Regions from separate parts of the Bradyrhizobium septentrionale genome, predicted to be linked through region 2. Evidence: riboswitches for the same ligand, from Rfam matches in the RefSeq annotation. Region 2 holds a riboswitch; each other region holds the start of a gene.

Region 1 (11,195 bases), 240 kb from region 2:
ATATATCTGGACAGCAGATAGTAACGTACGACCGGCGGATCGGCGCGCTGGTCACGCAGGCGCCGGCGCGAGGTGACGCGGCCCACGGCCGCCACGCCGGGGAAGCGTTCAGCCAGGGTCGTGTTGCGCATGACGGTCGCACGTCGCGCCTCGCTGCGATCATGGGCCGGGCGGTCGGTCTGCTGGACGGTGCTGCGCTGCCCCGATCGCGCAAACTGCTGCGTCACCGCCTTGAACAAGAGGCCACGGTTCGCCTTGATCGTCAGAACATAATGTCCGCCCCGATCAAGCACCGCTGCAGCAAATCGGCGGTGGCAATGCAGGGGCATCGGCGGTCACAGTGCAGTCTTCAAGGGAGAGAAGATCCAGCACCTCCAAGGCGCCCGCCGTCTCGTTGCGCCCCGGCGCTTTTTGTTGCGCCAGAGCCATGCGTGCTTCGACTGCGAAGACGTTGACCAGATGCAGTGGCGTTGCCCGTCCGCCGCGTTCATAGGCACGCCGCAGAGCTTTGCCATCGACCGCAATCACGCCGGTAAGCTTGAGCCCATTGGCCTTGGCAAACGCCGCCATGAAGCGGCGGAAGGCGAACTCAAAGGCCTGCGGCTTGAGCAGACGGAACACCCGACTGAACGTATCGTGGCTGGGGATGCCGTGCTCCAGCTTCAGGAAGAGGCGCAACAAGCCTTCCTTGGACTGTCCAAACTCCTCCATCTCCGCGCAGCTGCCGGCTCCGCACAGAACCGCCGCCAGCGCGATGAAGAGAACTTCCAGCAGTTCGTGGCTCGCATTGCCTGCGCGCGGGTCCGGCAAGCGCCCAAACGCCCTTCTGAACTTCCGCATCCGACTCCCTCCAGAATCCGGGAGTCGTCTTCAGAATCCTTCTTGCCTTCCAACGCAATAGCTAGCCAAAACCCATATGCGATTCCCCTGCGGTCAGCGGGGCGCACCCTCCTGTCGCTCGCGGCGCACCAAAGCTTCGACCTGCTGGTGATGGGCGGATCCGGCGCCTTCGTCCACGGCCGATTTCGGCTCTCCGCCTTAGGATCACCTGGCCAATAATCCTTCTCCAGCCACCGGCCGGCCGCCGCTGTGACAACGCGCATATTGGCGGCATCCCCTCATCGGTTACGCCAGGTCCACCTGGACGACGAGCTTGGTATGATCTGATACGCGCGCACGTGTAAGCCCGAGAACTTGGCTCGGGTGACATATTGATCCGGCTCAACGGCTGGCCTTGCCGCTCTCCGGTGATTTTGGTGGCAAGACTGTCCGTGAGCAGTTCCTCCAGCAGCTCGATCGATATCGACCTGCCACATTCTAAGGCATTGCGCTTCCGCCTGGCTCTTCCCGGGAGATTGGCCCAGGCTTGCGATTGTTTCCATCGGCAAGGCCGACCAAGCCGGCAGCCTCTTTCGATCCAAAGGCCGCCTGGCCGGCTTCGAGCGGGTTGGAGCAAGCCAGGGGCAGCGCTGCACTAGGACGGCATTACAGGACCTACGTGTAAATACTTAGTGGCTTCTACTTAGGGAAAACATCCGAATTTGCCGGCCCGTTGGAAGCGGCCAATCTGAGCCCCATCGTCGTTAGCAAGATTGAGTCCGCCATGCAGGCCCAGGCCGCACCTTCTCACGAGATCAGCCGACATCCGACTAGCGTCTTGCGCAGGCAGCCGCATGGTTGTGGTCCGTTTGGTATGATTGCGGCACCGATGCGGTTCACTCGCAACAGCGAGATCTTCGGCGAGGATGAGGCAGCTGAATACCTGTATCAAGTGGTGTCAGGTGCTGTGCGAACCTACAAGATTCTGGAGGACGGACGCCGTCAGATCGGTGCATTTTATCTGCCCGGCGACATCTTCGGCTTCGAGGCCGGAGAAAGCCATATCTCTTCGGCCGAGGCGATCTGTGAGACGCATCTGCTGATGGTGAAGCGCTCCGCCGTCATTGTTCGCGCCAGTCACGAGAGGGAGCTCACGCGACAGCTGTGGGACGGTATGGCGCTGGAGCTCCGCCGCTTTCAGCAACATTCAATGCTCCTGATCGGCAGCGCAGAAGATCGGGTGATGGCCTTTCTGCTCGATATGTCTCGCCGCGCTACCAAGAAGGGTGCGATCGAACTTCCCATGTCACGGCAGGATGTTGCCGATTACCTTGGTTTGACCATCGAGACGGTGTCGCGCACCTTTACCCAACTTGAGCAGAATGGCGTTATTGCCCTACCAACCTCACGCCGAGTCGAGCTGCGTGACGGCAGATTATCCAGCCGCTATGTGCAGAACTTGGGTTAAGTCACAAGCCGCGGCGAAAATGCGAATTCTGCAAGAACAGCGCGGACAATTGCGGCGCCGTGAAGGACACTGAACCTTAGCTTGAGCGATCTGCTACCTTGTTCCTCCATGGAGCCCACAATGATCATCGATCTGTTGCTTCGAGAGCATCGCAATATTGATCTTCTTCTGACTTTCCTCCAACGCGAATTGGAGGTTTTCGAGCATGGGACCCGTCCGGACTATGAGGTCATTCGCGCGATCCTCAGCTACTTCGAGGTTTACCCGGCGATGTACCATCATCCTCAAGAAGACTTGATTTTCTCAAAGCTCGAGACTCGCGATCCGGATGCGGCTGCGATCGTCGGCAATCTCGCACATGAACACCAGGAAGTCGTCGACCGTCTGCACCACGCCGTTCAAGCTATTGATGGGATCCTCGCGGATCGTGAACTCGTTCGGCAAGACGTCGGCAATATCGTACGCGACTTTATCGTACGCGAGCGGCACCACATGATGTTGGAAGAACGAGATTTCTTTCCCGCCGCCGTTCTGGCTCTATCCCCTCAGGATTGGACCGACATCGCTTCTGCTCTCACCGATCATGGTGATCCCCTATTCAGCGAAGCAGCAAGGGCGACCTCCGATGCGCTAAGAGCGCATATCCTAGAATTGGAGCAAGAAGCTGAAGCCGAACGGAGTTCGGTCGCTCTTTCCTCCGGAATGGCCGGCAGCCCGCTACATGGCCTCACGAGGGACGGCTAATATCCTTCGGGAGAGGAATACTTTCTCCCTTTGCTCATGCAGGCCCAATTGGATCAAAACGAGAACTGGCCTGCATGCCGCCCATTGCTGCGGCATCACCGCTTCATCGCGATCCAGGGACGATATACGCCGTGGGCATGCCCTACCAATTTGGCTTCAGACTCGCCACTGCCATCAGCCACCAATTAAACTGACGCAGCGCAAAAACCTATCCGGCGTATCTGCGATTTGGACCCAGAGAAGAAGAATGCGACCCGACTTGGCAAAATCCTACGGGCAGCACTCCCTGCCACGCTACACCAGCTATCCGACGGCTCCCCATTTCTCGGCGTCAGTTAGCGAATCCGACTATCAAGCGTGGCTCAAGTCGTTAGGCGGCCAGCAGTCCGCCTCGATTTACGTGCACGTGCCATTTTGCCGAAGCATGTGCTGGTACTGCGGCTGCCACACATCTGTCATGAAACGCCAGGAGCCGCTCGCGACCTATGCAACCGCACTGCGAACTGAAGCCTACCTCATTGGAGAAACCATCGGTCGACGACAACCGGTCTCCCATGTCCACTTCGGCGGCGGCACGCCGACGATCATGACACCTGAAACGTTTGCTGATCTGGTCGCCTCGTTGCGCTATTCGTTCGCAATTTTGCCTGATGCCGAGATCGCCGTAGAGATCGATCCACGCATATTGACCGAGCCGATGGCCGAGGCGCTAGGCTATTGCGGGGTCAACAGGGCGAGCCTAGGTGTCCAAAGCCTCGATCCGGTTGTTCAACGGGCCATTGGCCGTCTGCAGAGCTTCGAACAGACCGCAGTATCGGTCGATCGTCTACACCGCGCCGGCATCGGCCGGATTAATTTCGACCTGCTCTATGGGCTGCCCCAGCAGACCGTCGTTTCCTGCCTCGACACTCTCTCCAAATGTCTCGAACTGCATCCGGATCGGTTCTCGGTGTTTGGCTACGCGCACGTTCCTTTCCTTAAGAAGCATCAACGCAAGATCGATGGATCCACTCTGCCCGACAGCGTCGAGCGACACCTGCAATCGGAAACGATCGCGCAAGCTTTGGTCGACGCTGGATATGTACGCATCGGCATCGATCACTTCGCCCTGCCGGACGACAATCTCGCCCTGGCACGGCAGGAAGGCAGGTTGAGGCGCAACTTTCAAGGTTATACGGATGATTCGGCGGACACCCTCCTTGGACTCGGCGCCAGCGCCATTGGCCAGATGCAACAAGGGTTCGTCGCGAACGCTGTGTCGATAAAGGACTACCTTGCTCGCATCGCCGAGGAACGGCTGGCCACGATGAAGGGCTATTTGCTGGCCGACGACGATCGCTTCCGCGCCGAAATCATCGAGCGACTCATGTGCGGCATGGCAGTCGATCTTTGCGAGACATGCCGTCGTTACGGCAAGGATCCGAGCCTGGCCGTCGTCGATCGTTCTCGACTCGCCAACCTGATCGCAGATGGAGTTGCCGTACTGGACGACGGTCGACTTTCCGTGGTCGATGGCGCAGAGTTTCTGGTCCGGAGCGTCGCATCTTCGTTCGACGCGCACCTCCCTGGGTCGAGGGCTACGCACAGTCGGGCGGTTTGAACCGAAGCCAACCCGATCCGGTTCCGATCGGAGATCAACATCACCAAATCGGCTTCTGGTTAGGAGTATCGCACGGCTGATAGCACGCCGATTTGGCATCCGGTCCCGAGCTATCTACAAGCGTCGTCACACCCACTACGTCGAGCCGCACGTAGATTTCAAACACTCGTTGGAACCGAGGATTCCAATCGGGCGACAACGGTTTGACCAACGACCGACCGAATCTGGCCTAACTCAAGCTGCTCATTTCATTGGTGATGATGAGGTCCTTGCGTGCGCGATTTTGGTATGTCTCGGTGATTGAGCGTATTGTTTGCGGGCAGGAGAGCGCACCACGTTTTGCGGCCCGTTGCCTTCCATGCGGCGATCGCTCCACATCATCGCCCACCCATGCTCGACTCAGCGAGTCGTTGAGACAGTCCTCATCAGCAACAACCTTGGTGTAGTTTTCTAATCCTTGGCTATATTGGCCGCATACCAGGGCATAATTGAGTTACGATCATCCTGTGCCTTAACTGGGACTTAGATTTTCGGCGAATGTCCTCGCCGAGATCGAGCCGTCGGCCGTGCTCCCTCTGCCGATGGAAGTGGCCGCGATGCCTAGCAGCGTCGCTCCTCCCAGACTCGACTTCCGCCCGGCCGCTAAACGCGGCCGGGCCTTTTGTATTCACGAAGGCTCTCCCGGGACTATCGAGATCTCCTTAAGCCGATCAGCTCGACGAAAGACCTGACCAAGGATCAATGGCCTATTGGAGCGGATGCAGCGCGCAGTTCGCGGGCCGCAGCGACCATGTTGACAAGTGCCGGGCGAACCTCCTCCCATTTGCGTGTCTTCAAGCCACAGTCCGGATTGACCCAGAGCTGCGACCGCTGCAGCCGCTTCAGAGCCAAGGCCATGAGCTCCTTCATCTCGCCGGTCTCGGGAACGCGTGGGGAATGAATGTCGTACACGCCTGGCCCAATTTGGTTCGGATAGTTGTAGTTCCTGAACGCGTCGAGCAGTTCCATCTTCGAGCGCGAAGTCTCAATCGAGATGACATCTGCGTCCATTGCAGCAATCGCATGGATGATGTCGTTGAATTCTGAGTAACACATGTGGGTATGAATCTGAGTTTGTTCGGCGACGCCCGATGAGCAGATGCGGAAGCAATCTCCAGCCCACTCGAGGTAAACGGTCCACTGCGCACGACGCAATGGCAAGCCTTCGCGTAGTGCAGCCTCATCGATCTGGATCATGGAAGCACCCGCATTCTCGAGATCGCCGACTTCATCTCGAATTGCGAGCGCAATCTGACGGCAGACTTCGCTTCGGGGAATATCCTCGCGAACGAACGACCAGTTCAAGATCGTTACTGGTCCGGTCAACATCGCCTTCATCGGCCTTTTGGTTAGCGACTGCGCATAGCGCCACCAGTCCACCGTGATCGGCTTCGGCCGCGAGACATCTCCAAACAGGATCGGCGGCCGGACACAGCGCGAGCCATAGGATTGCACCCAACCGTTTTTGGTAAATGCGAAGCCGGAGAGTTGCTCGCCGAAGTACTGCACCATGTCATTGCGCTCAAACTCGCCATGGACGAGCACGTCCAGACCGATGTCTTCCTGCCAACGTACGGCGCGCGCCGTCTCTTCCTTGAGGAACTTGTCGTATTGCTCGTCGCTCATCGCGCCTCGCGCATGCGCCGCCCGGGTATTACGGACCTCTGAGGTCTGAGGAAACGATCCGATCGTCGTGGTCGGGAACGCTGGCAGCCCGAAGCGCTTGCGTTGGATCTCGGCCCGACTGGCAAATGGGCTGGCGCGCCGGCGCATGGCCTGGTTGATCGCACTCAGCCGGACAACGACATTGGCATCTCGGATCTTCGGCGACGTCCGGCGGACGGCTGCGGCACACTCCGATTCCGCAAGAGCTTTCGCAACATTCTGGTCGCCTGCGAGTGCCCGCGCCAAGGTCGCAAGCTCACGCATCTTCTGAACCGAGAAAGCAAGCCAGCTCTTGACGTCGGAGGCGAGCCCGGTCTCGAGTTCAACATCGACCGGCACATGAAGCAGCGAGCAGGATGGGGCGATCTGTACGCGGTCCTTACCAAGCTTCGCAATCGCGGGGTCCAGTCGCTGGCGGAGCGCCGACAAATTCGATCGCCAAACATTCCTACCGTCTATGACGCCGAGCGACATGACGAGGTCACTTCGGCCGCTCGCAATGATCTGGCTCAATAACTCTGGCGCGCGAACCAGATCGACGTGAAGCCCGGCAACAGGCAGGCGCAGGGCAGCGTCCAGATTGTCGCAGAGGCCACCGAAATAGCTTGCAACCATGATCTTGATGGCCGGCCCTTCCTTTGCGAGCCGGCCATAAGCATGTACCAAGGAGTTTCGCGAACTCTCATCCAGATCAAGGACTAGCCAAGGTTCGTCGAATTGAACCCAATTTGCCCCGCGTTTGGCCAATTCCTTCAAAAGCTCAATATAGACCGGTATCAGGTCATCCAGCAGTGACAGTGGCTGGAACGCACGATCGGCACTCTTGCCAAGCTTCAAGAATGTAACCGGCCCGATCAGGACAGGGCGCGTCTGAAAGCCAAGGGCCTTGGCTTCCTCGTACTCCTCGATTGGTTTGCGAGAGGATAGTCTGAAAGTCTGCCCCGGGTGAAATTCCGGGACCATGTAATGGTAGTTGGTGTCGAACCATTTGGTCATCTCCTGCGCGGGTGCGCCATATCCACGCGACGGGTGACCGCAACTCCCATCCTGACCGTCGCATTGTGACCCGCGTGCCATGGCGAAGTATGTCTTGAGCGAAATGGATCCGGCATTCGTCTCGTAGACTTCTGGGATGGCACCAACCATGACACTGGTGTCGAGCACCTGGTCGTACAGCGAGAAATCGTTCGATGGGATCACGGTGATACCGAGAGACCTCTGGCGAGCCCAATTTGCGGCACGTAGGCCAGCTGCATCCTCGAGCAACTGCTGTTCGGCGATTTTTCCGGCCCAGTAACTTTCGAGCGCAACCTTGAGCTCTCGCCTTGGACCGATGCGTGGCGTTCCGAGTGTGGCAACCGGAAGAGAGAGAAGAGACATAGCGTTAACCCCATATTGGGGGCAAAGGCCATGGCGGACGCAGGCAGAAGAAGTCGCGCGAGCGACCGCTGCTTGGCGCACCACCGGGACACCCCGCCCGTGGACGAAGATAGTGTCGGGGCAGGTCTCCTGGCTCGCGGCTCAGCGCTGCTGTCCGGCCTTCCCGAAACCGTCAGGCTTCAGTGACTTCGTTGGACAGCGGCTCGCCGCTCACAGTTGCGGGGACAGCGCCGGCATTGACACCGGCTTCCCTCTTAGCTCCGGCCTAATGAGACTGGAGAACCTCGACACCTTCAATTATCGGCAAAAGGGATGTTCCGTCAACCTCGCGAATTCATGTTGCGATCTGCTAATGTGCCTAGCGGCATGCCCACCGTTCATCCTCGATGCAGAAGTCGCTCTGCAATCACGGACATCGGATGACATCCCGAAAGTCCCTCCGCGTGGGCAGCGACAAATCCGAATACGCCGCCTTTGCGCCGAGGACCACTTGGTCGAACAGACGGCTTTCATGCAAGCTGGCCCCGGTTCATCAAGCACGGCGCGCTGCCTTCTCCAAGCAATCAACGATCCACCGAATAAGATAGCATACGCGGCGCGAGGTGTTTCTGTGATGCCAGCCATTTCTGGTAGGCGTCACTCAGAGCTGGCTCCGCAAATTCGGACAGTAGCTTGAGTGGATTTTCTGCCTGACAGCGGCGAGGATTCTTGCCGCGAATCAGGAGCGAAGATGACGAAGAAGAGCCGCCGGATGCATTCTCCGGCATTCAAGGCGAAGGTTGCTTTGGCTGCGGTCAAAGGCGACAAGACGCTGGCGGAGCTGGCGCAACTGTTTGATGTTCATCCGAACCAGATCACGATCTGGAAAAACCAGCTCCTGGAAGGCGCCGCCGGCGTGTTTGGGCATGACAAGGCGTCGGCCGAGACGCCGGTCGATTTGAAGGCGTTACATGCCAAGATCGGCGAGCTGGCGTTGGAAAACGATTTTTTGTCCGGCGCGCTCACCAAGGCGGGCCTGCTGAGCGCAAAGCGATGATCGACCGCGGTCATGATCTTTCTATCGTGCGCCAGGCGAAGGTCCTGAAGCTGGCTCGCAGCACGGTCTACTATGAACCTCGGCCAGTTTCGGCCGAGGACCTTGCCTTGATGCGTCGGCTCGATGAGCTGCATCTCGATTATCCCTTCGCGGGAGCGCGTATGCAGCGATCGTTGCTGCGGCGGGAGGGCGTATACGCCGGTCGCCGCCACATCGCGACGCTGATGAAGCGCATGGGGATCGAGGCGGTCTATCGTCGCCCGAACACGAGTAAGCCGGCACCGGGTCACAAGATCTACCCGTACCTGTTGCGCGGATTGAAGATCGAGCGGCCCGACCAGGCGTGGGCAATGGACATCACCTACATTCCGATGCGGCGTGGCTTCGTCTATCTCGCGGCGGTCGTCGATGTGTTCAGCCGACGGGTCCTGGCCCATCGCGTCTCGATCACAATGGAGGCGGCCTTCTGCGTCGAAGCGGTCCAGGAGGCGTTGGCGAAGCACGGCAGGCCCGAGATTTTCAACACGGACCAGGGCAGCCAGTTCACCAGCCTCGAGTTCACCGATGTGCTGCTGGACGCGAAGATCGCCATCAGCATGGACGGCAAGGGCGCCTGGCGCGACAACGTGTTTGTCGAGCGGCTCTGGCGCACGGTCAAATACGAAGAAGTTTATCTCCGCGCCTACGACAGCGTGTCCGAGGCGCGAGCGTCAATTGCCAAGTATCTGGCCTTCTACAATCAGGGACGCCCTCACTCGAGCCTTGACGGGCGCACGCCCGACGAGGCTTACTTCGGCACGCAAGCTATGGTGATCGCCGCATGACCGTCGCCGACGATTTTGTCGTCGCTCTGGTCGGGCTACGCCCTCCCGACGCAACGACAAAATCGTAAGGCCCCGCGTTCAGCATAACCCGGCAGGAATCCACTTAAATCCCGCGGGGCGCTGTCCAAACAACCGGCGCCAGCTCTCTCGGACACTTTTTGGCGATACTGCCCAGGCAAGCATATCAACCAAACCAAGGAGACCGGCTCGCAATGAAAATGGCTGTTTGGAGTGCCCTCGGTGTCTTTGCTGTTGCCGTCTCGGCGGTCGGCTTGTTCGGATTGATGGTAAGACCGCTCTTGAGTAACGCCGCTCGACAGATTCTCTCGAAACTATTGATCGGCTCAAGCCGAGGCTAGCACGGCTCAGCGCCTCTACCTGCTTGCGGAGGACAGGACTTGCGTCGAAGCCGCATCTTCCGGTCGATTGAAGAGCACGATATGCGCCGGCCGACACGAGCGATCGCGCATGCCAGTGAATGCTATCATCTCGCCCGCCTGCTTAAAGCGTGCACTTCGGCGGCGTCTGTTCTAAACGCCCGGCGCTGATGGGCGGTTTCGTATCGTTGTGGGCCCTTGAGTGCCAAGCACATCTGCCTGGCGCTGCAACTAGCACTTCAGGACTGTCGCATAGTCGCGAAGGAGCGCCAATCGCGTGTGGATAGAGCCACGACGTTCAAAACCGAACGACGGGTTCGATGGTAGACAATCTGCTCTAGCCCGTCTTATTCGTCAGAGGGCGCCTGAGAGGCTGGCGAGCGTGGTGTAAAGCGCTGATGCGGCGTAGGATTCGGTTGCAAAGCCACCCCATCACCTTCAGCCGCGAACACCACGCCCGCCATGACCGATGATACGATTCTGCCCTTCTCGTTTCCAGCCGTTCACGCCAGGAAAGTCACAGCTGCCTTCGATGGCGGTCGGCTGACCTCGAACGGGGGCGTGATGCTTCTGGCGATGGCCGAGCGGCGTCTCGGCTTGGCCGACAATTTGGCCCGGGTGTTCCCGGATCGGCGCGATCCGACGCGGGTCGTGCACAGCCTTGTCGATATGTTCCGCGCGCGCATGTTCGCGATCTGCTGCGGCTACGAGGACGCCGACGACCTCGATCATCTGCGGTCCGATCCCGCATTCAAGCTGGCCTGCGGACGGCTGCCGGACACGGGTCGCGATCTGTGTTCCCAACCGACGCTGTCGCGGCTGGAGAATGCTCCGCGCCTGCGCGACGTGATCCGACTGACCTACACTTTGGTCGACGCATGGATGGATAGCTACCCGCGCGAGCCGGCATCCGTCACGCTCGACATCGATGATACCTGCGATGTCGTCCACGGCCATCAGCAGCTCTCGCTGTTCAACGCTCATTATGACGAACGCTGCTTCCTGCCGATCCACGTCTACGACACGGAGAAGAGCCGGCCCGTGGCGGTCGTGCTGCGGCCCGGCAAGACGCCGGGCGGCGTCGAGGTGCGTGCCCATCTGCGCCGCCTGATCCGGCATATCCGGACGCGGTGGCACAACACGCGAATTACGTTCCGTGGCGACGGGCGCTATGCTCGGCCGGAGGCAATGGCGTGGTGCGAGACCAACGGCATCGACTACATCTTCGGTCTGTCCGGCACCA
Region 2 (11,195 bases):
CATCCTCGTCCTTTGGTCCGGCGTCTTCGCCAAGCCAGTCTTGGCGGCTGGCGAAAGCACCTTGAATCCGACAAAACCGAAGACGGCGACCGACAGGCCGACGGTCAAAATTCTAAAAGTCTTTTTCATCGTGCGCTCTCCCGCGCGAGTGCGAATGGATTGCCGACAAGCCCCTCAATAGTGGCGACGGCGATGTGGAAGTTTTGCTGCGCTTCCTGCTCTCGCAGTCGCGCCTGCGCTACGCTGGCCTGCGCGTCGAGGACCTCCAGCAGGCTGAAGCGTCCTTGCGCATATCCTTCGAAGATTGCATCCGCCGCCTGGCGCGATTTCGGGATCGTGGAATCGCGCAGGATCGCAAGTTCGCGCTGCGCACCCTGCAGCGAATCGTAGGCGCGGCCGGCAAGAACGATCAATGCGGCGCGGTTTGCTTCTCGTTCTGCACGGGTCTTCTCCAGGCTCTGTTCGGCGGAGATGACGTAGCCCTGGTTTTGGTCGAACACCGGGATGGGGATCGAAACGCCCAAGCGCACGGCGTCGTCGCCGGCGTCGTTGAAATGCCGCCAGCCGGCGCTCAGCCGCACGTCCGGATAGGGCCTGAGGCGCGCCATCAGAAGTTCAGCGTTGCGTTGCGCGTACACCGCGGTCCATCGCACCAATTGAGGGTTGGCGTCGATCGCGGCGACGACAGACTGGAACGACGACGGCCGTCCCACTGCCTCAAGCCTTCCGGATACGGCGGAGTATTTGGGCGATGTGTCGCCCATGATCACCGCGAGTTCGCGGCGCGCACTCGCGAGCACTGCGCGGACCCGCTCCCGGTCGGCTTTCACCAAATCGGAAGCGACCTGAGCCCGGCCGGTCTCGGCCGGCGAGGATGCGCCGGCGTCGACCCGTCGCTGCAGCAACGGCGTCAGCCGGTCGATAGCGGTGACGTGCTCGTCGAGGATTTGGATGCGACGTTGAATACCGAGCACGCCCAGGAATGCGATGGCCGTTTCGGAGAGAACTTCCAGCCGCACCGCCTTGCGCTGGATGGTGGCCGTGTCAAGCGCCGCTCTGCCAGCGGCGATGCGCGCATCACGCTTGCCGAACAGTTCGAAGAGCTGACTGATCTGCAGTGTCGTCTCCGCCGATCGCGTACCGCGGTAACGACCTGAACCAAAGGAATTGTCCTGTTCGTACGACAGTTCCGGATTGATGAGCGCGCCGGCCTGGATACTCTGGCCGGATGCGATGCCGACGTCGCGCTCCGCCGCGGTCAGCCGAGGGTTCGCGGCCAACGCGCGCTGCAGCGCCGTCTGAAGGGATAACGACTGGGAATGGGACATGCCCGTCAGCCAGGGGCCAACAAGCAATACCGACGCGCACGCGAACCGCGTGGCGGCACGAATCAACAACATGGAGACAACCTGATGAACGACAACATACGGGCCCGAAAGCCCGGCGAAGTGTGGTCAGGTCAGGTATCTTGGCGGAGGGGTTTCGATCGCAGCCAGCGAGTCCGGGTGAGAAGTCCGCGGCTCCCTAAGCAAAATCGATGGAGGCTTGACGAGAGCCAACACAAACATCTGCTCAAGCGTTTTCACGGAGAAACTATCGTCTTTGTCATGCTCCGCGACGACGTTTGCTCGGGATATCTCGATCTTTCCCGAGGAGCCGATGTTTGTGATCAACGATTCCACAGCGGTCGGCCGAACCATTGCCTCATTCACTTGGAGATCGCGCAACTGATGCAACGCCCCCGCCAGAAGACAGACGAGCGCAATAAGAAATGCCACGACAGCGCCAGAGCTGCGCGGATGCAGATTTCTGAACTGGCTCGATCTGGATTTCACTTTGCGGGGGACTCACGAAGTCGGTGTCTAAGAGTAACATGCGCAATCGATGGCGTCGACCGCGCTGCAGCATAACGAGGACGCCGACGATTAGCAGCGATCCCACACCAACGCCATCCCTTTCGAAGCGAGACCACACTCCAATATGAATTATTTCACTCGAACGTGCGAACGATTTTCATTTGCGAGGACCTTCAAAAGGTCATGACGCCAGAATGCTCAGCCTTGTTGCCGGGTTCAACGTGAATGGTTATCAGCGATTCGCCAATTTCCTCCTTAATCGCCTTTTCAAGCCGATCGCAAATGTCATGCGCGGTTGAAACAGTGGTGCTGCCGTCGACGACAAGATGGAAGTCAACAAACGTCATGCGGCCGGCATGTCGGGTCCGTAGATCATGTGCTTCAATCGCGCCCTTCGCCTCGGCCAAAATGATCTCTCTAATTCGTACCAATGTCTCGGGTGCGACTGCTTCATCCATTAACCCGCTGACCGACTCCCACATGAGACCCCAGCCGGACCACAAAATATTCAAGGCAACCGCCGCTGCCAGCGCAGGATCAAGAACGGCCCAACCGGAAATCGCCGCAATCCCTACTCCACCCAGCACCCCAACCGAAGAAAGCACGTCCGTGAAAAGATGGCGCCCATCGGCGACGAGAGCCGGTGATCTAAGCTGCCGCCCTCGACGGATCAAAAGCCATGACCATCCAGCGTTGATGAAACCCGCCACGCCGTTCACCGCAAGGCCCACCCAAGGCGCCTCTAGGAGCTTGTTTGGATAGTCGCTGTTCAAATCTGGTCGGGTCTGATTCAACATTGGGCGATGAGCAAGTATTTTCGGCCTTGGAACATCGATCAGACGCTGCTTCTGCCGCCGAATGTGCAGGACTTCGTGCCGAAAGGCCATGTCTCGCGGTTTATGGTTGATCTGGTGCGGGAGAGCCTCGATCTCAGGGAGATCATGGGCAGCTATGTGAGCGGGCTTGGGCAGCCGCCGTTTGATCCGCGGATGATGGTGGCGCTGCTGCTGCATAGCTATGCGAGTGGGCTGTATTCGTCGCGTCGGATTGCCAAGGCCTGCCGGGAGCGGAACGATTTTGTGATGATCGTGGCGCTGGATGCGCCGGATTTTCGGACGATCAGCGACTTTCGCAAGCGACATTTGAAGGCGCTCGGCGCGCTATTCGTGCAGGTTCTGAAGTTGTGCGAGACGGCCGGGCTGGTCAAGCTCGGTCATGTCGCGCTGGATGGTACGAAGATCAAGGCGAACGCGTCGAAACACAAGGCGATGAGTTATGAGCGCATGAAGAAGCGCGAGGCGGAATTGAAGGCCGAGGTCGCTCGCATGCTGGCGGCCGCCGAGGCGGCGGATGCCTCGGAGGATGAGACTTTCGGCAACAGCGACGAGCTGCCGGACTGGACCGTCGACAAGCAGAAACGGCTGGCGAAGATCCAGCAAGCGATGGCGGCGCTGGAAGCGGACGCCAAACTGGCGGCTGGAGGAAGAGCGCCGCATCGAGGCCGAAAAGGAACAGCAGCGCCAGGCCGAAGGCCGCAAGAAGCCGGGCAAACCGGCGGCGCTGCCATCGGAGGAACCCAATCCCAAGGCGCAACGCAACTTCACCGATCCGGAAAGCCGCATCATGAAGTCGAAGGATGGCTTCGTTCAGGCCTATAATGCCCAGGCGGCCGTCGATGCACATGCCCAGATCATTGTCGCGCAAGAACTGACCCAGCACGGCAGCGATCAGGGCCAGTTGGTGCCCCTGATCGAGGCCATCGAGAGCAATCTTGGCCGCAAGCCGCGGCAGGCCTCAGCGGATTCCGGCTACTGCAGCGAAGCCAATCTCGAAGCGCTCGACACACGCAGCATCGATGGCTATGTCGCGCCCGGACGCGCCAAGCACCCGACAGTAGCGAACGGAAAAGTCGGCGGCCCGCTGACACAGGCCATGCGAAAGAAGATCGACGATGGCGGCTTCGAAACACCCTACCGATTGCGAAAGCAAGTGGTGGACCCGGTGTTCGGGCAGATCAAACAGGCAAGAGGCTTCCGCCAGTTCCTGTTGCGGGGCATCGAGAAAGTGCGCGCCGAGTGGACAATGATCTGCACCGTCCATAACCTCCTCAAGCTGTTCAACCTCGCAAACGCAGCCTGAGCCTGCTACTCTACAACAAATGCCCGTCACGAAAACATATCTGGACGGGCTCCTAGTCTGACTGAGTCACAAAACCGCCGGCCAGAATCAGCGATGGATGAAGCACGGACCATCAGTCGAGAGGCCGACATGAGCGGGCGTGGCACCAAGACGAGCGAGAAGCGATTTGCGACGTATTTGGAAGGGCTTGCCAGTGTCATCGGTCATGCTGATCGGAAGGCGCCGCTGCGCGACTATTGCGTCGGCCTGATGGCCTGTGGCGGTCGCAAGAGCGTGGAGCCGATGGCGGCGGTGACAGCTCCGGAACGGACGGCCGCCCAGCATCAATCGCTGCTGCATTTCGTCGGCAGCGGCGCCTGGTCGGATGAGAAGGTGCTGGGCAAGGTACGTGAGATGGTCCTGCCGGCGATTGAACGCCAGGGCCCCATCGAAGCCTGGATCATCGACGATACCGGATTTCCCAAGCAGGGGCGACATTCAGTTGGAGTTGCACGGCAATATTGCGGGCAGCTCGGCAAGCAGGATAATTGTCAGGTGGCGGTGTCACTTTCGATTGCCAACCACCACGCCAGCCTGCCTGTCGCTTATCGCTTTATCTTCCGAAGGAATGGACTGAGGACTGCGATCGGCGGCGCAAGGTGGGCATTCCTGCCGAAGTTGGCTTCCGGACCAAGCCGGAGATCGCGCTGGAGCAGTTGCGGTGGGCTGCGCGAGCGGCCTTCCACGCGGTGTCGTACTGATGGACGCGGGCTATGGCAATAACAGCGACCTGCGCACGGAGATCACGGCGCTGGGATTGACCTATGTGGCGGGTCTTCTGTCGAGCACAACGGTATGGGCGCCCGGTACCGGTCCCTTGCCGCCGAAGCCATGGTCGGGCCGCGGCCGTCCACCGAAACTGATGCGTACCGTCAGCATCAGCCGGCCGCCGTCAAGGCGCTCGCGATCGGCCTGCCGGCCAAAGCTTGGCGCACCATCACGTGGCGGCAAGGAATGAACGAAAAGCTGACCTCGCACTTTGCCCGCGTGCGGGTCCGTGCCGCGCATCGTGATTATTGGCAAACCACCCGGCGATTGGAGGAATGGTTGCTGATCGAATGGCCAAAAGGCGAGGACCAGCCTACCAAATACTGGCTCTCGACATTGCCGGAGGATGTGGCATTCCGGACTCTCGTTGAGACGGCTAAATTGCGCTGGCGCATCGAACGCGACTATCAGGAACTCAAGCAGGAGGTCGGGCTCGGCCACTTCGAGGGACGCGGCTGGCGCGGCTTTCATCGTCACGCAACAATGTGCATCGCAGCCTACGGATTCCTGATCTCCGAGCGGGAGACGATTCCCCCCTCAGGCACTCGGCACGCCCGGCCGATCCTGCTCGATCGCATTCCCGCAGATTACAGACCCCGCGGATTTGGCGCTGCGGACCCAACGTCACATTCCAAATTCGATCGCGACGATGCGACGGCGCCTCGAACATGGGCTCGTCCGAACGCTGTCGAGATGTCCTTGTTGTGCGATCAAGTTCGACCACTAGACAGATCATCGTTTGTGACGCAGTAGGACTAGGGACGTTAAAAGGAAATCGCAGCAGCCCGCTGCCAAAAAGATCCAGGTGCATTCGGATTCGCGGACCCGCTCGCAGCTCGGATCTGAGATCATTGAATGCGCATCTAACTGGTGGCATGTGCCAAGTCTCACTTGGCACGTCTTCGATTCGATCACCACGCGGGCTGTATCTCTATGTGGCGCCGAACATCGGCTCACCCATCATCAAGCTCGCTCATGGCCTCATCCATATCCGACTGGGAATCGCTTATGACTTGCGTGGCGACGGAAACGAGAGCCTTTTCGAATGCTCGGCGCAGTAGCGCTGCACGCGTGTCATCGCCGCCGCTCTCGGCGGTGTCGGAGGGGGCGCCAACCTGCGGCGCTGTTGCATTAATATCGGCTGCGTTCATGTCGTAACACCCGGATAGCGGCGTCGCCGCGAGATGACCTATCCGCTTCATGCTAGCAGGGGCAGCTTGCGAAAAGCTGACTAAGATCGAGCCTCCTTGGCGGCTTCATCCATGACCACGCAAGTGAGGACAACCGCTGTGCCGGCAAGGTCATTACTGCGATCGGAGCTCTGGTAAATCATGGCGCCAAAACACTTGGCCACGTCAGCAAGCGCGACGGCGACTGTTGCGCGTTGAAGGCTCAGTGGTACCACAAGCATTTGTGGAGCTATCGTGCTCGATCTGGCGCGCGCGGCAAGCCACCGAGATCGCACGATCATGGCAGGGACGCACCTCACGCCAGTTCCACAAGAAGAGCAACACCTTGCTGGCGCAGCTCGATCGCATTCTCGACCGCTTTGAATTGCAAGCCAAACGTTGCGCGTCATGAGATTATCCCTCGCCAGCATCGCCCAGAACCTTCGCCGAACGGATTCCTATCCAACGCGGACTCGCATAGGCACCCGTCATCGCGACGGAGCATCGAAATCAAAATGCTGCCACTCTTTTCACGGAATGGGCCGAAGCAGGGGGGGGGCATTTGCTCGAACAGAGCGTTGCGGGCCCGGACCCGGAGCGGACGTGGCGTCCTGCGTCTCGACTCCCCTGGCACAAGCCTTGACGAATCTCGACGCGCGGCGTCTGTATGTAGATCTGCCACGGTCTTCCATTCTGCATCTAGTAGGATGGAAGCTAAGAGGGAACCCGGTGCGCCGGTAACGGCTATTCCGGGGCTGCCCCCGCAACTGTAAGCGGCGAGCGGTTGTCATAATGGTCACTGGCCGCGACAGCACCGGGAAGGCCGACAGCCGCAGCGACCCGCGAGCCAGGAGACCTGCCGCGACAGAATAGAACGTCCTCGGGCGGGGTGCCCCGTGCGTCGCTTGCAGCCTGGGACGTTTGACCCGTCTCCTCGCAAGTCGTGCGCGTGGCTTCACCCCCTAACATCGCGGGGTTGCCGATGTCGCCGTCTTACGATTTCAATCAGCATGGTCATCTAATTGAGTGGCCGAGTGTGCGGCCGTGGCCGGCGCGGCCAAAGTCTGCCACGCCTCAGCGGTGTGTTGTGCCGCCGCCGTCATCGGCTCCGCTGCCGCGGCCTCTCGCGCCATTGCCAAAGCCGTCCGATCTCACGCTCGATCGATCGCGCGACGGCCTGCTGACCGCGTTCGGCAAGCTAACGCTGACCGATCGCTATCTGCTCGTCGGCGAAAGCATCCAGGACATGTTCGCGCGGGTGTCCTGTGCCTTCGCGGACGATGTTGCGCACGCCCAACGTCTCTATGACGCGATGTCTCGGCTGTGGTTCATGCCAGCCACGCCGGTGCTGTCCAATGGCGGCACCACGCGCGGCCTGCCAATCTCGTGCTTCCTTAACTCGGTGTCGGACTCGCTCGAAGGAATCGTTGGCACCTGGGACGAAAACGTGTGGCTTGCCTCCAACGGGGGCGGTATCGGCACGTACTGGGGCAATGTTCGCTCGATCGGAGAGAAGGTGAAGGGCGGCGTCAGCTCAGGCGTCATCCCGTTCATCCACGTCATGGACGGCCTGACGCTGGCGATCAGCCAGGGCTCGTTGCGGCGCGGCTCGGCGGCGGTCTATCTCGATATCCAGCATCCCGAGATCGAGGAGTTTCTCGAGATCCGCAAGGCGTCCGGCGACTTCAACCGCAAGAGCCTCAACTTGCATCACGGCATCAACCTCACCGACGAGTTCATGCGTGCCGTGGGCGCCGGCACCGCGTTCGCTCTGCGCAGCCCGAAGACGAACGAGGTCGTCCGCGAGATCGACGCGCGACAGCTATGGCAACGCATTCTTGAGAACCGGTTGCAGACAGGCGAGCCTTATCTCTTGTTCATCGACACCGTGAATCGCGCGCTTCCCAAGCACCAGCGCGAGCTCGGTCTCAAGGTCTCGACCTCCAACCTGTGCAGCGAGATTACGCTCCCGACCGGCATCGACCATCGCGGCGAGGAGCGCACCGCGGTGTGCTGTCTGTCATCGCTCAACCTCGAGACCTGGGACCAATGGAATGAGGAACCCGGCTTCATCGAGGACGTCATGCGCTTCCTTGACAACGTGCTCACCCACTTCATCACGACGGCGCCGGAGGGTATGAAGCGGGCCCGCTACGCCGCCCTGCGCGAGCGCTCCGTCGGACTTGGCGTGATGGGCTTCCACTCGTTCCTCCAGGCGAATGGCATTCCAATGGAGAGTGGCTTGGCGAAATCATTCAATCTAAAGATGTTTCGGAAGATCCGGGGTGATGCCGACGCGGCATCCGTCGCCCTTGCTCGCGAGCGTGGCCCGTGCCCGGATGCCCTGGAACGTGGCGTGATGGAGCGCTTCAGCCAGAAGATCGCGATCGCGCCGACTGCTTCGATCAGCATCATCTGCGGCGGCACCAGCGCATGCATCGAGCCGATCCCGGCCAACATCTACACCCACAAGACGTTGTCTGGTGCCATCTCGGTACGTAATCCTCATCTGACCAGGGTACTGATCGCCAAGGGCGCCGACACCCCGGTGACCTGGCAGTCGATCATTGCGCAGGAGGGTTCGGTCGCCCATCTCGACATTCTGTCGGAACACGAGAAAGCGGTGTTTCGCACCGCCTTCGAGGTCGACCAGCGCTGGATCGTCGAGCTTGCAGGCGACCGGGCCGCATTCATCTGCCAGAGCCAGTCAATCAACCTCTATCTGCCGGCCGAGGTCGATAAGTGGGACCTCCACATGCTGCACTGGACGGCGTGGAAGCGTGGGGTGAAGAGCCTTTATTACTGCCGTTCAAAATCGATCTCGCGCGCGGCGTTCGCCGGCAAGATCGTCGACGATGACGAGGCCGCGCCGCGGCAGCCGCCTGCGCAGCGCGCCGATTATGAGGAGTGCCTCGCATGTCAATGATCGATCTCTCGTCTGTCGATCCGCGCACGCTGATCGGCAAGGGGCGCGTTGGTCTCCTTGACTCGACGGGCAGCTATGACGTTGATCGCTACGCTTGGGCCTACGAGTTCTGGAAGCGTCAGCAGCAGACGCATTGGATGGCCGAGGAGGTGCCGCTCGGCAACGACCTCAAGGACTGGGCGTCGGACCGCGTCACCGCCAGCGAGCGCGCGCTGCTCACCCAGATCTTTCGCTTCTTTACTCAGTCGGACATCGAGGTCGGTGACAATTATCTCAAGCGATACATCCCGATTTTCCAGCCGCTCACCGTCCAGATGATGATGGCGGCCTTCACGAACATGGAGACGGTCCACATCGACGCCTATGCGCTGCTGCTCAAGACGCTCGGCATGCCCAAGACCGAGTTCGAGGCATTTCGCAGCTATGCGCAAATGCGCGCCAAGGCGGACTACATGCACGAGTTCGGCGTTGACACCGTGGCCGATGTCGCGCGCACCCTGGCTATGTTCGGCGCCTTTACCGAAGGCATGGCGTTGTTCGCGAGCTTCGCTATGCTGCTCAATTTTCCGCGCCACAACAAGATGAACGGCATGGGACAGATCGTAAGCTGGTCGGTGCGCGACGAGAGTCTCCACTGCGAGGGCGTCATCAAGCTGTTTCACGAATGGCACCGCGAGACCGGCGCCGTGACGCGCTCGGTCCGTGACGACATCGTCGATGTCGCCAGAACGATGGTAAAGCTGGAGGAGAACTTCGTCGATCTCGCCTTTGGCCTGGGCAAGATCGAGGGCATGCGTCCTGAGCAGATCCACGCCTACGTCCGTTATGTCGCCGACTGGCGACTGACCCAACTCCGGATTGCCCCGGTTTTCGGCTTCTTCAAGGCCGAGGAGGATGGGTTCACGCAGCTCAAGCCGCATCCGCTGCCTTGGCTCGTCGAGATTCTCAATGGGGTCGAGCACGCCAATTTCTTCGAGCAGCGCGCCACGGAGTACTCCAAGGCGGCGAGCCGAGGCAGCTGGGACGGCGAGGACGGGGTGTGGGCGGCTTTCGGCCGTATGTAGGCAACCGGAACAGCATGCGTCCGTTCATACATCTTGGAGGTTCGCGGAAGTCCTCTGCTGCGGCTTCCGGCGGCACAGCGGACTCAAGCGGCATCATCCACGCCGCTCGAAAATCATAACGGGGGAACACCCGCCCACGGGGCTGATGTACCAAAGTGAAGTCTGATCTTGTGCTGAGTTGCTTCGGTGCGGCAGACTTCGAAAAGGCGATCACAATCGTTGCAATTTGCAGGACCAAGCGCGGGCATTGGTCGGCGATCTTTGAGGCGCGCTCGCCTTGCGGGAAAGTCGGCGTGACCTCATCGATGCGGACCAATGGAACCGGTTTATGCACACCTGCACAAAAGGGCGGCGAAAGCCTGAGTGGAAGCCGCCAGTCTGTTCAGGGCGACCGTGCATGCGATGACGGCGCTTGATGATCAGGGTCATCGACGCGGCCGTCTCCATACAGCAAACGGCCGGGAGGCGAGTAGAGTGAGGAGGCCAGTTGGTGATCGCTCCTCTTCAGCCGTACAGCTAGACAATTTCGATCAGGTTTCCGCATATCGAGTGGACCCCTTGAAAGGAACTTGGCCGGCGGAGTATCCGCCAGCCAAGAGCGATCGTCATCACGTGCTCCTGCTGTTGGCGGAGACAATCTATCAACCTTCGCACATGGCCCTTGTCGCTGCTAAAGCTATGGGCACTAGGTGTTTAGTCCCAAGCTTTGATGGTGCATTCTTATCGCACGATTCGAAGGATGCGCTATGGGACAGGTTTTACACGGCTGCGCCACCACGACGGAGGCAATCCGTCGAGCAATACAAGATAGTCAAGAGAGCCTGAGAGCGCTCGCCAGGCGCTACGGGATCAACCAAAAGACCGTCGCGAAGTGGAAGGGGCGCGAGACAGTCGCCGATCTCCCGACAGGCCCAACGGAAGCCAAATCGACCGTGCTTTCCATCGAGGAGGAGGCGATCATTGTTGCTTTCCGGCGGCATACGCTATTGCCGCAATCGACGATTGCCTCTATGCGCTTCAGCCGACCATCCCACATCTGACGCGATCATCCCTGCATCGCTGTCTCCAGCGCCACGGCATCAGTCGATTGCCGGAGGTCGAAGGCAGTAAGCCTCCGAAGAAAAAGTTCAAGGCTTATCCGATCGGCTATTTCCACATCGACATTGCTGAGCTCCAGACCGCTGAAGGCAAGCTCTATCTCTACGTCGCCATCGATCGCACCAGCAAGTTCGCC
Region 3 (8,870 bases), 4.3 Mb from region 2:
TACGGTAATGGTGAGGCCATCTCCTCAAAGTTGACCATTACGAACGGTCACAACGCGATGGTTGTGGAGGGGCTCGGCGACGACAAGGATGGCAAAAACAATCTGAGGGTGACCCAGTCCAATGCTGGCATGACTCTTGATGAGCTGACACCCGATGGTGCCCAGGTGATCCATGAGAGTGGCCAAGGCTGGGTCGATGGCGCCGGCGGCGTGGTGAATCAGGCGAGTATCGATGCCGGCGAACAGGGTCGCGCGCCGGGCAACTACCAGTCTGCAAGCGCAACGCCTGCCACTGCAACACCCGTGTTCTTCGTTCCTCCTCCACCGCCGCCTCTTGCGATGGTTCCGCTTGCCGTCGCGCCGGCGCCGTCATCTCAGCCAGCGCCAGTGTGGTCGCACGAGGTCAAGGACGGCAAGGCGACGATCAACCTTGGTGATAAGTATACGATCACAGCCGATGAGAAGGACGGCACCTGGACCGTTAGGAACAACCAGACCGGCCATGTCTCGAGGATCCACGGCGATCCTCATGTCGATGCTAATGGCGACGGCAAGGACGATTTCGACTTCAAGAAAGGTATGACCTTCCAGCTCGACGACGGCACGAAGATCACGGTGGACACGGTCGATTATGGCAAGGGAAAAACCATCTCCTCGAAGCTCACCATCACCAACGGCGACAATGCCATGGTTGTGGAGGGGCTCGGCGACGACAAGGATGGGAAGAACAATCTGAAGGTCACGCAGTCTAATGCTGGGCGGACGCTTGATCAGCTGACGTCCGATGGAGCTCAGACAATCCATGAGACAAATCAGGGGTGGGTTGACAACTCCGGACGCAAGGTGACGCAGTCGGTGATCAACCACAATGAGAACCCGGATGCGCCGCCGGATTTCAAGACGATGATGCGCGAGAGCATGTTCCGGCGCATTTTCCGTCACGATGCACAGCCGGCATGAGGCCCGATCCCGGGGCGTGTCGGAAACTCGTGGAAGCGGGCGCTAGCGCCCGCCTTTCATTTTCGCCAAACGGCCGCGAGAATGGCAGCTTGGCGATCTATCGATTCAGGATCGACGGTAACAGCCAGATTGTCTCGGCAATCGCAGCCTTCGCCCCGACAAACGGGCGGAGGGCCTCCAGGCCCGGCTACCCGGCCAGAATTGCTGCGGCGCGTTCCCGCCCGTTGTCGGCGATGGAGGCGTTGCACAGGAACGGTGCTCTCAGGTTTGTCTGCATGCCGACGCAAGCGTCGCAGTGAAAATCCCGTCAAGATCGCAGATTGGATTGAGGGCTGCCTCGACGGCGCGATCTACCCTCGGCTCAAAAGCACAAGCCCTGTCTCGCGTTGAGCTCTGCCTGTCTTTAGCCTCCGAAGCCGGGCGTGAACCCCAGCGCCCCCGAACATCCATCAGCTTCTCAGGAAGCCGGAGGCGCCGTGGGCTATGAGCATCGCCATTCCCGTCAAAGTCTGCTGCTAGGGACGTTAAAAGGAAATCGCAGCAGCCCGCTGCCAAAAAGATCCAGGTGCATTCGGATTCGCGGACCCGCTCGCAGCTCGGATCTGAGATCATTGAATGCGCATCTAACTGGTGGCATGTGCCAAGTCTCACTTGGCACGTCTTCGATTCGATCACCACGCGGGCTGTATCTCTATGTGGCGCCGAGCATCGGCTCACCCATCATCAAGCTCGCTCATGGCCTCATCCATATCCGACTGGGAATCGCTTATGACTTGCGTGGCGACGGAAACGAGAGCCTTTTCGAATGCTCGGCGCAGTAGCGCTGCACGCGTGTCATCGCCGCCGCTCTCGGCGGTATCGGAGGGGGCGCCAACCTGCGGCGCTGTTGCATTAATATCGGCTGCGTTCATGTCGTAACACCCGGATAGCGGCGTCGCCGCGAGATGACCTATCCGCTTCATGCTAGCAGGGGCAGCTTGCGAAAAGCTGACTAAGATCGAGCCCCCTTGGCGGCTTCATCCATGACCACGCAAGTGAGGACAACCGCTGTGCCGGCAAGGTCATTACTGCGATCGGAGCTCTGGTAAATCATGGCGCCAAAACACTTGGCCACGTCAGCAAGCGCGACGGCGACTGTTGCGCGTTGAAGGCTCAGTGGTACCACAAGCATTTGTGGAGCTATCGTGCTCGATCTGGCGCGCGCGGCAAGCCACCGAGATCGCACGATCATGGCAGGGACGCACCTCACGCCAGTTCCACAAGAAGAGCAACACCTTGCTGGCGCAGCTCGATCGCATTCTCGACCGCTTTGAATTGCAAGCCAAACGTTGCGCGTCATGAGATTATCCCTCGCCAGCATCGCCCAGAACCTTCGCCGAACGGATTCCTATCCAACGCGGGCTCGCATAGGCACCCGTCATCGCGACGGAGCATCGAAATCAAAATGCTGCCACTCTTTTCACGGAATGGGCCGAAGCAGGGGGGGGCATTTGCTCGAACAGAGCGTTGCGGGCCCGGACCCGGAGCGGACGTGGCGTCCTGCGTCTCGACTCCCCTGGCACAAGCCTTGACGAATCTCGACGCGCGGCGTCTGTATGTAGATCTGCCACGGTCTTCCATTCTGCATCTAGTAGGATGGAAGCTAAGAGGGAACCCGGTGCGCCGGTAACGGCTATTCCGGGGCTGCCCCCGCAACTGTAAGCGGCGAGCGGTTGTCATAATGGTCACTGGCCGCGACAGCACCGGGAAGGCCGACAGCCGCAGCGACCCGCGAGCCAGGAGACCTGCCGCGACAGAATAGAACGTCCTCGGGCGGGGTGCCCCGTGCGTCGCTTGCAGCCTGGGACGTTTGACCCGTCTCCTCGCAAGTCGTGCGCGTGGCTTCACCCCCTAACATCGCGGGGTTGCCGATGTCGCCGTCTTACGATTTCAATCAGCATGGTCATCTAATTGAGTGGCCGAGTGTGCGGCCGTGGCCGGCGCGGCCAAAGTCTGCCGCGCCTCAGCGGTGTGTTGTGCCGCCGCCGTCATCGGCTCCGCTGCCGCGGCCTCTCGCGCCATTGCCAAAGCCGTCCGATCTCACGCTCGATCGATCGCGCGACGGCCTGCTGACCGCGTTCGGCAAGCTAACGCTGACCGATCGCTATCTGCTCGTCGGCGAAAGCATCCAGGACATGTTCGCGCGGGTGTCCTGTGCCTTCGCGGACGATGTTGCGCACGCCCAACGTCTCTATGACGCGATGTCTCGGCTGTGGTTCATGCCAGCCACGCCGGTGCTGTCCAATGGCGGCACCACGCGCGGCCTGCCAATCTCGTGCTTCCTTAACTCGGTGTCGGACTCGCTCGAAGGAATCGTTGGCACCTGGGACGAAAACGTGTGGCTTGCCTCCAACGGGGGCGGTATCGGCACGTACTGGGGCAATGTTCGCTCGATCGGAGAGAAGGTGAAGGGCGGCGTCAGCTCAGGCGTCATCCCGTTCATCCACGTCATGGACGGCCTGACGCTGGCGATCAGCCAGGGCTCGTTGCGGCGCGGCTCGGCGGCGGTCTATCTCGATATCCAGCATCCCGAGATCGAGGAGTTTCTCGAGATCCGCAAGGCGTCCGGCGACTTCAACCGCAAGAGCCTCAACCTGCATCACGGCATCAACCTCACCGACGAGTTCATGCGTGCCGTGGGCGCCGGCACCGCGTTCGCTCTGCGCAGCCCGAAGACGAACGAGGTCGTCCGCGAGATCGACGCGCGACAGCTATGGCAACGCATTCTTGAGAACCGGTTGCAGACAGGCGAGCCTTATCTCTTGTTCATCGACACCGTGAATCGCGCGCTTCCCAAGCACCAGCGCGAGCTCGGTCTCAAGGTCTCGACCTCCAACCTGTGCAGCGAGATTACGCTCCCGACCGGCATCGACCATCGCGGCGAGGAGCGCACCGCGGTGTGCTGTCTGTCATCGCTCAACCTCGAGACCTGGGACCAATGGAATGAGGAACCCGGCTTCATCGAGGACGTCATGCGCTTCCTTGACAACGTGCTCACCCACTTCATCACGACGGCGCCGGAGGGTATGAAGCGGGCCCGCTACGCCGCCCTGCGCGAGCGCTCCGTCGGACTTGGCGTGATGGGCTTCCACTCGTTCCTCCAGGCGAATGGCATTCCAATGGAGAGTGGCTTGGCGAAATCATTCAATCTAAAGATGTTTCGGAAGATCCGGGGTGATGCCGACGCGGCATCCGTCGCCCTTGCTCGCGAGCGTGGCCCGTGCCCGGATGCCCTGGAACGTGGCGTGATGGAGCGCTTCAGCCAGAAGATCGCGATCGCGCCGACTGCTTCGATCAGCATCATCTGCGGCGGCACCAGCGCATGCATCGAGCCGATCCCGGCCAACATCTACACCCACAAGACGTTGTCTGGTGCCATCTCGGTACGTAATCCTCATCTGACCAGGGTACTGATCGCCAAGGGCGCCGACACCCCGGTGACCTGGCAGTCGATCATTGCGCAGGAGGGTTCGGTCGCCCATCTCGACATTCTGTCGGAACACGAGAAAGCGGTGTTTCGCACCGCCTTCGAGGTCGACCAGCGCTGGATCGTCGAGCTTGCAGGCGACCGGGCCGCATTCATCTGCCAGAGCCAGTCAATCAACCTCTATCTGCCGGCCGAGGTCGATAAGTGGGACCTCCACATGCTGCACTGGACGGCGTGGAAGCGTGGGGTGAAGAGCCTTTATTACTGCCGTTCAAAATCGATCTCGCGCGCGGCGTTCGCCGGCAAGATCGTCGACGATGACGAGGCCGCGCCGCGGCAGCCGCCTGCGCAGCGCGCCGATTATGAGGAGTGCCTCGCATGTCAATGATCGATCTCTCGTCTGTCGATCCGCGCACGCTGATCGGCAAGGGGCGCGTTGGTCTCCTTGACTCGACGGGCAGCTATGACGTTGATCGCTACGCTTGGGCCTACGAGTTCTGGAAGCGTCAGCAGCAGACGCATTGGATGGCCGAGGAGGTGCCGCTCGGCAACGACCTCAAGGACTGGGCGTCGGACCGCGTCACCGCCAGCGAGCGCGCGCTGCTCACCCAGATCTTTCGCTTCTTTACTCAGTCGGACATCGAGGTCGGTGACAATTATCTCAAGCGATACATCCCGATTTTCCAGCCGCTCACCGTCCAGATGATGATGGCGGCCTTCACGAACATGGAGACGGTCCACATCGACGCCTATGCGCTGCTGCTCAAGACGCTCGGCATGCCCAAGACCGAGTTCGAGGCATTTCGCAGCTATGCGCAAATGCGCGCCAAGGCGGACTACATGCACGAGTTCGGCGTTGACACCGTGGCCGATGTCGCGCGCACCCTGGCTATGTTCGGCGCCTTTACCGAAGGCATGGCGTTGTTCGCGAGCTTCGCTATGCTGCTCAATTTTCCGCGCCACAACAAGATGAACGGCATGGGACAGATCGTAAGCTGGTCGGTGCGCGACGAGAGTCTCCACTGCGAGGGCGTCATCAAGCTGTTTCACGAATGGCACCGCGAGACCGGCGCCGTGACGCGCTCGGTCCGTGACGACATCGTCGATGTCGCCAGAACGATGGTAAAGCTGGAGGAGAACTTCGTCGATCTCGCCTTTGGCCTGGGCAAGATCGAGGGCATGCGTCCTGAGCAGATCCACGCCTACGTCCGTTATGTCGCCGACTGGCGACTGACCCAACTCCGGATTGCCCCGGTTTTCGGCTTCTTCAAGGCCGAGGAGGATGGGTTCACGCAGCTCAAGCCGCATCCGCTGCCTTGGCTCGTCGAGATTCTCAATGGGGTCGAGCACGCCAATTTCTTCGAGCAGCGCGCCACGGAGTACTCCAAGGCGGCGAGCCGAGGCAGCTGGGACGGCGAGGACGGGGTGTGGGCGGCTTTCGGCCGTATGTAGGCAACCGGAACAGCATGCGTCCGTTCATACATCTTGGAGGTTCGCGGAAGTCCTCTGCTGCGGCTTCCGGCGGCACAGCGGACTCAAGCGGCATCATCCACGCCGCTCGAAAATCATAACGGGGGAACACCCGCCCACGGGGCTGATGTACCAAAGTGAAGTCTGATCTTGTGCTGAGTTGCTTCGGTGCGGCAGACTTCGAAAAGGCGATCACAATCGTTGCAATTTGCAGGACCAAGCGCGGGCATTGGTCGGCGATCTTTGAGGCGCGCTCGCCTTGCGGGAAAGTCGGCGTGACCTCATCGATGCGGACCAATGGAACCGGTTTATGCACACCTGCACAAAAGGGCGGCGAAAGCCTGAGTGGAAGCCGCCAGTCTGTTCAGGGCGACCGTGCATGCGATGACGGCGCTTGATGATCAGGGTCATCGACGCGGCCGTCTCCATACAGCAAACGGCCGGGAGGCGAGTAGAGTGAGGAGGCCAGTTGGTGATCGCTCCTCTTCAGCCGTACAGCTAGACAATTTCGATCAGGTTTCCGCATATCGAGTGGACCCCTTGAAAGGAACTTGGCCGGCGGAGTATCCGCCAGCCAAGAGCGATCGTCATCACGTGCTCCTGCTGTTGGCGGAGACAATCTATCAACCTTCGCACATGGCCCTTGTCGCTGCTAAAGCTATGGGCACTAGCCGGCGGGCGGATCTTGCCCCGCGTCTGCCGGCCTGTCTTCGTCCACATCTGCGGGCCAAAGGCTCGGGTCCAGTGCTGGCGTGAGGCGAATGAAGCCCTCGTCTCTCCATTCGGCCGTGTGAGGTACGCCGAAAAGGGTAAAGACTTTGGTCGGGTGGTCTTGGGTCGGCAGTACCCCGCTGCGCTCCAGCATGTCGATCTGAGCGCTTGTGGCTGTTTGGCCCATGAAAACCCAGTAGTCCTTGGCGAGACGTCCGTCCCGCATACGGAACTCGGAAAGTTCTGGCGGTACAACTTCGGAAGGCCCAGCCTGAGATGGTCCGGCGTGCGAGGGATTTTTATCCATATCCTGCCATAGCAAATCTTGGTCGAAATCAGGATGCGCCTCGATCGCCTGAGCGATCGTCTGCTGCGAGAGGTGATGCGGGGACCGTTCTGGTGCTGGATCTGCACCGAGCGCAGCCGGCGCATGCGAATCATCCTCCCAACCCAAGCCTGGCGAATAGGGTTGCGCTATATCCAGGTACGGCGAAAAAGGGTGCCGAGCATCCAAGTACGGCGAATAGGGATGGCCTGCGTCCAGATATGGCGAATAGGGCTCCCCCGGCAGCGCGGGCGAGGCGGTACGATGTGGCGCAGCACCACCCTGAGCGCCGTTGAGCTGCTGCTCAAAGCCGGTAGCGTCCGTGGGCGGTAGCGGTGAATTGGTGTCCGGGCTCGTGTTCGATGGTCCGATTTCGTTGAAATCCATCCTGTCACTCCCGCATGATGGAGCAGCTCGAGCAATGCGAAGGCTCCTGCCCTGCGAGACCGAAGCAGCTGTTTCGGAGGTTCGCGTTGATCTTCAAGCCCTCCTGGATGCACACGTCTGGCGCGGTCGATGCGAGGCACCGCCATCCAGACAGGCTCATCCTGGGTGAGGCAGCTTTCGAAAAGCTGACGATCAGATGGATTTAAGCGAATGCAGTTCGGATCCTCGGCTCGAGCTCTCTCGTATTGTTAAGTCACTTCTGGCCTGCAGCTTCGCGCACGATGCCGTCCTGATGCTGCGCTTCTGAGGAATAGTGGCTTTCAGGTCGTCCGTCGCGAATGACCGTGCTCGAGGAGCCACGAAACAACATCAAAACCGACCCCAGTGGCGGCTTTTCAGCAGCGGTTGGATTCCGCCGCGCCTGCGCCTCCGCCACAAGGCCCTTGAGCGTTTGGTCCACGAGCGCGATGAAGCGCGGCGGGCCCGAAGCCAGGACGAGGCCATCTCCTGGAGCCGGCTTCACGATATAGCGCTCATCGGAGATGTTGAGCACATCGAGCGCGGTCCTGAACGCATCGAAGCTGATCGGATTCAACACAATGAGACGGCTTTGCGCCTCTTGAGCCGCGGATATGTAAAGCACGAGACCGTCGTAATACCATTGAAGATTGTACAGATTGGTCAAGCGCTCGAGGAACTCTCGCGGTGGCAGGTCCGGCATTCGCCCACGAATCCGGCCCTTTACCTCGGCGCTGACATTGACCCTGATATTGTGATTGTTGCCGAACTCCTGCAGCGCGGCGGAAAGGTCCTGATCCAGAACCGTGTAGCTGTAAGGAGCCGACGGCAGTGAGAGGGATGCGCCGAGCGCGCTTACCGTTCCCAGATAGACAAAAACTCCGACATGGAGAACTCTCCTCAAAATGTAGACCGTTGTGGATCGGATGAGCATTCCCGAAGGCCTTCCGCCTGAAAACAAACCTGGAATTTCATTCCAACGTGAAGGCCAAACGTGATCTTTAGATGACGTAACCAGCGGCATCTTCGTCAGGTTTTCGTCAGCTCGCCAATCTACGCTCATGATCCGTTCGTCGTTCAACAATGCCTGATCTCATCACACGAGCACAATGACTCCTTATATGATGGTAGGCGCAACGCCGATCTCTCCCCATTCAGCTGACTGTGTTTCCAGTGCCTGCTCGCCGGCAGTCACTGGCGAGCAGGCTCACTTTGAGCAGTCCCTTGCGCAAGCGTCTTCCAATGAGGTCGCCGCCTCGTCAGTCTCAGCTAGAGCGGCAGTCGCTCCGCCGGTATCGGAGGTTCAGCGAGCGAGCGCGCTCGCAAGTCCGCCGGGCGATCGCGTCCTTCATGCGCTTTCCACCATGTACCGGAGCCATGCCGTTTCTCCCGCGGTCAGCGGCGCGCCTGCTCCGAATGGCGTGCAAGGGGGGCCGGCTGCGCAGCTGCTCGTGCAGGTGGATGATGTTGGCACACATGCGGCGGTTAAGCCGATAGGTTCGGATTTCGATTCGATGATGGTTGGTCTGCGTG

The links. Region 2 has a riboswitch for cobalamin ahead of HAP48_RS04525 (ribonucleoside-diphosphate reductase subunit alpha). Riboswitches for the same ligand answer to the same signal wherever they lie in the genome.
Region 1: another riboswitch for cobalamin. It lies ahead of metE (5-methyltetrahydropteroyltriglutamate--homocysteine S-methyltransferase); the one in region 2 lies ahead of HAP48_RS04525 (ribonucleoside-diphosphate reductase subunit alpha).
Region 3: another riboswitch for cobalamin. It lies ahead of HAP48_RS24660 (ribonucleoside-diphosphate reductase subunit alpha); the one in region 2 lies ahead of HAP48_RS04525 (ribonucleoside-diphosphate reductase subunit alpha).

What each region holds. Positions count from the first base shown of each region.
Region 1 covers NZ_CP088285.1:788,143-799,337, forward strand. Annotated here, with positions in the region: partial or broken gene HAP48_RS05690 (ISAs1 family transposase) at 1-840, opposite strand, end outside; gene HAP48_RS05695 (helix-turn-helix domain-containing protein) at 1,604-2,287, shown strand; gene HAP48_RS05700 (hemerythrin domain-containing protein) at 2,408-3,031, shown strand; gene hemN (oxygen-independent coproporphyrinogen III oxidase) at 3,279-4,631, shown strand; gene metE (5-methyltetrahydropteroyltriglutamate--homocysteine S-methyltransferase) at 5,370-7,715, opposite strand; cobalamin riboswitch at 7,818-8,017, opposite strand; one part of gene HAP48_RS05715 (IS3-like element ISRj2 family transposase) at 8,446-8,698, shown strand; one part of gene HAP48_RS05715 (IS3-like element ISRj2 family transposase) at 8,698-9,575, shown strand; partial or broken gene HAP48_RS05720 (IS1380 family transposase) at 10,415-11,195, shown strand, end outside.
Region 2 covers NZ_CP088285.1:546,658-557,852, forward strand. Annotated here, with positions in the region: gene ihpB (divalent metal ion exporter adaptor subunit IhpB) at 1-129, opposite strand, end outside; gene ihpA (divalent metal ion exporter subunit IhpA) at 126-1,400, opposite strand; gene HAP48_RS04500 (hypothetical protein) at 1,455-1,778, opposite strand; partial or broken gene HAP48_RS04505 (cation diffusion facilitator family transporter) at 2,030-2,602, opposite strand; partial or broken gene HAP48_RS04510 (IS1182 family transposase) at 2,660-3,995, shown strand; gene HAP48_RS50635 (IS701 family transposase) at 4,089-4,757, shown strand; partial or broken gene HAP48_RS51040 (transposase) at 4,735-4,869, shown strand; gene HAP48_RS50640 (IS701 family transposase) at 4,866-5,555, shown strand; gene HAP48_RS04520 (hypothetical protein) at 5,756-5,953, opposite strand; cobalamin riboswitch at 6,636-6,849, shown strand; gene HAP48_RS04525 (ribonucleoside-diphosphate reductase subunit alpha) at 7,104-8,897, shown strand; gene HAP48_RS04530 (ribonucleotide-diphosphate reductase subunit beta) at 8,888-9,961, shown strand; partial or broken gene HAP48_RS04535 (IS481 family transposase) at 10,708-11,195, shown strand, end outside.
Region 3 covers NZ_CP088285.1:4,798,197-4,807,066, forward strand. Annotated here, with positions in the region: gene HAP48_RS24650 (DUF1521 domain-containing protein) at 1-960, shown strand, start outside; gene HAP48_RS24655 (hypothetical protein) at 1,674-1,871, opposite strand; cobalamin riboswitch at 2,553-2,766, shown strand; gene HAP48_RS24660 (ribonucleoside-diphosphate reductase subunit alpha) at 3,021-4,814, shown strand; gene HAP48_RS24665 (ribonucleotide-diphosphate reductase subunit beta) at 4,805-5,878, shown strand; gene HAP48_RS24670 (hypothetical protein) at 6,564-7,319, opposite strand; gene HAP48_RS24675 (nodulation protein NolW) at 7,573-8,271, opposite strand; gene HAP48_RS24680 (nodulation protein NolB) at 8,462-8,870, shown strand, end outside.